Solwaraspora sp. WMMD1047: one gene and its partner. The main gene of each other region encodes a partner of the protein of the gene in region 2 in a complex. Links are inferred from orthologs where the notes say so. Each region holds a gene or a part of one and is shown on either strand. Other genes may lie near its edges.

Region 1 (3,307 bases), 5.3 Mb from region 2 along the record:
GCCGTAAGTCCCGAGAAGCCGGGTCGTCAGCCGGCCATCCGGAACGGCACGGCCACCAGCGCGCCGGCCGCGACGACCGCCAGCAGGAGCCGGGGTACGCGCAGTCCACGCCACCACGGCACCAACCAGAGCAACGCCCACGCCACCACGAAGAACACCCCGTGGGCACCGAACATCGCCAGCGTGGTCTCCTCGCAGGTGTTGTCGGCCAGGGCGTCCGCGCAGAGGGTCGGTGGCCGGTCGATGTCGCCGACAAACGGTGCGGCCATCGTGGCGACGCAGACCAGCACCGGGGTGACAATCAGCGTGGCCAGCGGCGTCAGCAGCCACCAGGCCAGATCGCGGCGCCGGTCCAGCCAACGCGCGCGGGGCGGTTCGGCGACATCGACGTCCGACATTCCGTGGACGGTAGCGGATCCGGGACCGGGCGGGAACGGTGGCGGGCCGCGCCAGGTACACCACGGGGGCGGGGCTCAGCCCCGCCCCCGTTACCGCGTGCGGCCCCGGTCAGCCGGGCAGACTGGCCACGCCCGGGGGCAGGAAACGCCGGCCGGTGACCTTCTCGGCGGTGCCGGTCCGGTCCAGGTACGGGGTGATCCCGCCCAGGTGGAACGGCCAACCGGCACCCAGGATCAGGCAGAGGTCGATGTCGCGCGGGTCGGCGACCACCCCCTGGTCCAGCATCAACCGCGTCTCCTGGGCCAGCGCGTCCAGCGCCTTTGCGCGTACCTCCTCGGCGGTCAGCGGCGCGTCACCGACGACGAGCAGCTCGGCCACCTCGGGGTTGAGCTGGTCGTCGACCAGCAGCGGCTTGCCGGAGTCGGCGATCCGCTTCAGGTTCTCGCTCACCGCGTACCGGTCCGGGAACGCGGCGTGCAGGGTCCCGCCCACGTGGTAAGCGACCGCCGGCCCGACCAGCTGCAGCAGCGCGAGCGGGCGCATCGGCAGGCCGAGCGGGTCCAGTGCGCTGTCGGCGACCTCCGGCGGGGTGCCGGCGTCGATCGCGGTGAGGATCTCGCCGAGGAAGCGGGTCAGCAGCCGGTTCACCACGAACGCCGGGGCGTCGGCGACCAGCACGCACGACTTGCGCAGCTCCTTGCCGACCGCGAACGCGGTGGCCAGGGTGGCGTCGTCGGTGCGGCCACCCCGGACGATCTCCAGCAGCGGCAGCACCGCGACCGGGTTGAAGAAGTGGAAGCCGACCAGCCGCTCCGGGTGCTCCAGGTCGGCGGCCATCTCGGTCACCGACAGCGACGAGGTGTTGGTGGCCAGGATCGCCTCCGGGGAGACGATCTTCTCCAGCTCGGCCCAGACCTGCTTCTTGACGCCGAGGTCCTCGAAGACCGCCTCGATCACGAAGTCGGCGTCGGCGAAGGCACCCTTGTCGACCGAGCCGCTGACCAGGGCGCGCAGCGTGGCGGCGGTGCCGGCGTCCATCCGGCCCTTGCCGACCGCCTTGTCGATCTCGGCGTGCACGTACCCGACGCCCTTGTCGACCCGGCCCTGGTCCAGGTCGGTGAGCACCACCGGCACCTGCAGCCGGCGGGCGAAGAGCAGCGCGAGCTGCGAGGCCATCAGACCGGCGCCGACGATGCCGACCTTGGTGACGGGCCGGGCCAGCCCCTTGTCGGGTGCGCCGGCCGGCCGCTTGGCCCGCCGCTGCACCAGGTCGAAGGCGTACAGGCCGCTGCGCAGCTCCTCGCTGAAGATCAGATCCGCGAGCGCCGCGTCCTCGGCCGCCGTGCCGGCGGCGAAATCCGCGTCCCGGGCCAGGCCCAACAGCTCCAACGCCTGGTACGCGGACGGCACCGCGCCGTGCAGCCGCTGGTCGAGGGTCTGCTTGGCGAAGTAGAGCACCCCGTCCCACATCTCCTTGTCGACCTCGGGTCGGGTCACCGTGACCTGGCCGCGGACCACGCCGGCCGCCCACTCCAGCGACCGCTCCAGGAAGTCGGCCGGCTCCAGCAGCACGTCGGCGATGCCCATCTCCGCTGCCTGCTTCGGCTTGAGCATCTTGTTCTGCGTCAGCGGGTTCTGGATGATCACCTGGGCGGCGGCCGGGATGCCGATCAGGTTCGGCAGCAGTTGGGTGCCGCCCCAGCCGGGGATCAGCCCCAGGAACACCTCGGGCAGGGCCAGCGCCGCCGCCCCGCCGGACAGCGTCCGGTAGTGGCAGTGCAGCGCCAGCTCCAGGCCGCCGCCCATCGCCGCGCCGTTGACGAAGGCGAACGTCGGGATCTGGCTGTCCTTGAGCCGGGCGAAGACCCGGTGGCCGAGCCGCCCGATCTCCAGCGCCTGCTCCCGGTCGGCCAGCAGCGGCAGGCCGGTCAGGTCGGCGCCGACGCAGAAGATGTACGGCTTGCCGGTGACCGCGATGAACGCCGGGTCGGCGGCGAGCGCCTCGGTGATGGCGGCGTCGAGGCTGGCCAGCCCGGCCGGGCCGAGGGTGTTCGGCTTCTTGTGGTCCAGGCCGTTGTCGAGCGTGATCAGCGCCGCCGGCCGGTCCAGCCCGGGCACGGCGACCTGCCGCAGCAGCGCCTTGGTGACCACCTCACCGGGGTGCTGGTCACTCATTTGTCGCCCTCCCAGTTCGGGTTCTCCCAGATCACGGTGCCGCCCATGCCGATGCCGATGCACATCGCGGTCAGCCCGTAGCGGACCTCGGGGTGCTCGGCGAACTGCCGGCACAGCTGCGTCATCAGCCGCACGCCGGACGAGGCGAGCGGATGCCCGATGGCGATCGCGCCGCCCCACTGGTTGACCCGGGGGTCGTCGTCGGCAAGGCCGAAGTGGTCGAGGAAGGCGAGCACCTGCACGGCGAACGCCTCGTTCAGCTCGAACAGCCCGATGTCGTCGATGGTCAGCCCCGCGATGCGCAGCGCCTTCTCCGTCGAGGGGATCGGGCCGATCCCCATCACCTCCGGCTCCACCCCGACGAAGCCGTACGAGACCAGCCGCATGCCGACCGGCAGCCCCAGCTCGCGGGCCACCTCCTCGGCCGCCAGCAGGCTGGCGGTGGCGCCGTCGTTGAGCCCGGCGGCGTTGCCGGCGGTGACCTTGCCGTGCGGGCGGAACGGGGTCTTGAGGGTGGCCAGCTTCTCCAGCGAGGTGTCCCGGGGTGCCTCGTCCACGGTCGCCAGGCCCCAGCCGGTCTCCGGGTCGCGCACCGCGACGGTGACCAGGTCCTCCTGCAGCTTGCCGTTGGCGTACGCCTTGGCGGTCTTCTGTTGAGAAGCGAGCGCGAACGCGTCGGTGCGCTCCTTGGTGATGTGCGGGACCCGGTCGTGCAGGTTCTCCGCGGTCGAGC
Region 2 (3,241 bases):
CGTACCGCTGCCTGATCGACGAGCCCGGCGGCGAACCGCGACCGGAGGGTTCCACGCTCATCGAGTTCTGGATCGACGAGAACCCGGCCGGCGGCGTCACCCTGCGGGTGGCCGAGAGCGGGTTCGCCACGCTGCCCGGCACCGCCGAGGAGCGGCGCCGCCGCCTCGCCGACAACCTCGACGGCTGGCAGGCCGAGCTGGCGGCGGCCCGGTCCCACCTCGACTCCCGCTCGGTGCAGCGGGCCAGCTATCTCGCCGCCCCGCCGGAGCAGGTCTGGCCGATCCTCACCCGCCCCGAACACTTCGCCACCTGGTACGCCTTCGACGGCGCCAGCTTCGACCCGGTGCCCGGGTCGGCGATGGAGCTGCGCTGGGCCGAGCACGGCACCTTCCGCGGCGAGGTCGTCGAGGTGGACGAGCCGTGGCTGTTCGCGTACCGGATCGCCGCCGCGCCGGACATCGAGCCGGCCGAACACGCCAGCACGCTCGTCACGTTCCGGCTGAAGAAGTCGGGGAACGGCTGCCTGCTCACCGTCACCCAGACCGGCTTCGACGCCCTCGACCCACGCTTCGGCGCCGCACCCGAGAACGCGGCAACCGAGGTCACCGGCTGGGAGGGCGGCCTGGCCGCGCTCGGCCAGCACCTGCGGTCCACGCTCACCGCCGGCTGAGCGCGCGATGACCACCCCCACACCCACCCCGGTCTTCGCCGCGCTCGCCGACGACACCCGGTGGGCAATCCTGGTCCGGATCGGCCACGCGCCGGCGTCCGCGTCGGCGCTCGCCGAGGAGTTCCCGATCTCCCGGCAGGCGATCGTCAAACACCTGGAGGTGCTCCGCGCCGCCGGCCTGGTCGACGTCGAACGGCACGGCCGCGAACTCCGCTACCACCCCATCGGCGCCCGCCTCACCGCCCTGGCCCGCGACCTCACCCACCTCGCCACCGCCTGGGACCGCCGCCTGTCCCACATCAAGTCCCTGGCCGAGTCCACAACCGACCCCGCCTCATGATCGTTAGTCGCTCACCCGTAGTTTTCGGCCCCAAATTACGGGTGGGCGACTAACGATCATGGAATAGCCGAGCGCGGTGGCGCCCGACGAGGTCACCGCCCCGGATGGGGGAAGCGACCGCATCCGGGGCAGATCAGCGTTCGAGGATGGCGGTTACGCCTTGGCCGCCGGCGGCGCAGATGGAGATCAGGCCGCGGCCCTCGCCGCGCTCGGCGAGCAGCTTGGCCAGGGTGGCGACGATCCGGCCGCCGGTGGCGGCGAACGGGTGGCCGGCGGCCAGCGACGAGCCGTTGACGTTGAGCCGATCCGGGTCGATCGCGCCCAGCGGTGAGTCCAGACCGAGCCGGTCCTTGCAGAACTCCGGCGACTCCCAGGCCGCCAGGGTGGCCAGCACCTGGGAGGCGAACGCCTCGTGGATCTCGTAGAAGTCGAAGTCCTGCAGCGCCAACCCGCCGGCCCGCGCCAGCAACCGGGGCACCGCGTACGCCGGGGCCATCAGCAGCCCCTCGTCGCCGTGCACGTAGTCCACGGCGGCCACCTCGGAGTAGGAGAAGTACGCCAGCACCGGCAGGTTCCGCTCGGCGGCCCACTCCGGCGCGGCGAGCAGCACCGCCGAGGCGCCATCGGTGAGCGGCGACGAGTTGCCGGCGGTCATGGTGGCCTGATCGGCGTCCGGCCCCCGGGTGCCGAAGACCGGCTTGAGCCGGCCCAGCTTCTCCAGCGTGGTGTCCGGCCGCAGGTTCTGGTCCCGGGTCAGCCCCAGGTACGGCGTGACCAGGTCGTCGAAGAACCCCCGGTCGTACGCGGCGGCCAGCCGCTGGTGCGAGCGGAGCGCCAACTCGTCCTGGGCGGTCCGGCCGACGTTCCAGCGCCGCGCGGTGATGGCGGCGTGCTCCCCCATCGACAGCCCGGTACGCGGCTCGGCGTTGCGCGGCACCTCCGGCCGGAACGGCTGCGACGGGCGCAGCCCGGCGGCGGCCCGCAGCCGCGCCCCCACGGTCCGGGCCGAGTTGATCCGCAGCAGCGTGCGGCGCAGCTCCTCGTTGACCGCCAGCGGGGCGTCGCTCGTGGTGTCCACCCCGGCCGCCACCCCGGCGTCGATCTGCCCCAGCGCGATCTTGTTGGCGACCAGGATCACCGCCTCCAGGCCGGTGCCACAGGCCTGCTGGATGTCGTACGCGGGGGTGTGCGGGTCGAGCCGGGAGCCGAGCACCACCTCGCGGGTCAGGTTGAAGTCCCGGGAGTGCTTGAGCACCGCCCCGGCGACCACCTCGCCGAGCCGCTGCCCGGCCAGCCCGAAGCGGGCCACCAGACCGTCCAGCGCGGCGGTGAGCATGTCCTGGTTGGACGCGTTGGCGTAGCGGCCGTTGGACCGCGCGAACGGGATCCGGTTGCCGCCGATGATCGCTACCCGACGCACGGTTTCCACAGTTGCCTCCAGAACACGGCTTGCCTCTAACCTACCCACGAGTAGGCTACGCCTATGAGCGACAGGTACGCGAGCTTCGCCCACTCCGGCCCCGGCCGGGCTCTGGTCAGGCGGCTCGGCCTGCCCGATCCGCCCCGGCTGCGGCGGCACCACCCGGGCGACCCGCTCACCACCGGCCCGGTCCTGCTCGGCGCCGCCCCCGGCGGCCGGCTACGCGACCCGGTCGCCAAACTGCTCACCGCCACCGGTATCGAGGTCCGCACCGGCAACACCGGGGGCGAGGGCGCCAGCGACACCGGGGGCGCGGGCCGCGCCGGCACCGCCAGCGGCGACGTTCGCGACAGCGCACCGGCGGCCGGCGGCGGGCACGCACCGGGCGACGACATCCGGCACGGTGCGCTGCTCTTCGACGCGTCCGGAGTCACCGACTCGACGGCGCTGCGGCCGCTCTACGACTTCTTCCACGCCTACGCCCGCGCGCTGCTGCCATCCGGCCGGGTGATCGTCTTCGGCACCCCGCCGGAGCAGGCCGACGGGCCGCGGGCCGCCACCGCCCAGCGCGCCCTGGAAGGACTGACCCGCAGCATCGGCAAGGAGTTCGGCCGGGGTACCACCGCCCAGCTGGTGTACGTCGCCCCCGGCGCCGAGGACGCCGTCGAGTCCACCCTGCGGTTCCTGCTCTCCGGCCGGTCCGCCTACGTCTCCGGTCAGGTCATCCGGATCGGCCCCGGCGCCGTCCCGGCCACCGACTGGGACCGCCCGCTGGCCGGGCGGATCGCGCTGGTCACCGGCGCGGCCCGC

The links.
Region 1: the proteins of O7627_RS35115 (region 2) and O7627_RS11065 are in contact, whole or in part, in a solved structure (PDB 8BNU), measured with the Escherichia coli proteins. The link is inferred for Solwaraspora sp. WMMD1047 from one-to-one orthologs.

What each region holds. Positions count from the first base shown.
Region 1 is NZ_JARUBL010000001.1:2,393,299-2,396,605, forward strand. Bases 42-3,040 are described here. They hold O7627_RS11065 (3-hydroxyacyl-CoA dehydrogenase NAD-binding domain-containing protein), read right to left. Parts: upstream 2,575-3,040; coding sequence 508-2,574; downstream 42-507. Other genes in these bases: O7627_RS11060 (hypothetical protein), read right to left, coding at 42-398; O7627_RS11070 (acetyl-CoA C-acyltransferase), read right to left, coding at 2,571-3,040. Outside these bases: more of O7627_RS11060, read right to left, coding at 27-41; more of O7627_RS11070, read right to left, coding at 3,041-3,307. UniProt on the Escherichia coli protein: Catalyzes the formation of a hydroxyacyl-CoA by addition of water on enoyl-CoA. Also exhibits 3-hydroxyacyl-CoA epimerase and 3-hydroxyacyl-CoA dehydrogenase activities.
Region 2 is NZ_JARUBL010000001.1:7,704,009-7,707,249, forward strand. Bases 293-3,225 are described here. They hold O7627_RS35115 (acetyl-CoA C-acetyltransferase), read right to left. Parts: upstream 2,441-3,225; coding sequence 1,145-2,440; downstream 293-1,144. Other genes in these bases: O7627_RS35105 (SRPBCC domain-containing protein), read left to right, coding at 293-671; O7627_RS35110 (metalloregulator ArsR/SmtB family transcription factor), read left to right, coding at 679-1,011; O7627_RS35120 (3-oxoacyl-ACP reductase), read left to right, coding at 2,495-3,225. In the rest of the region: more of O7627_RS35105, read left to right, coding at 1-292; more of O7627_RS35120, read left to right, coding at 3,226-3,241.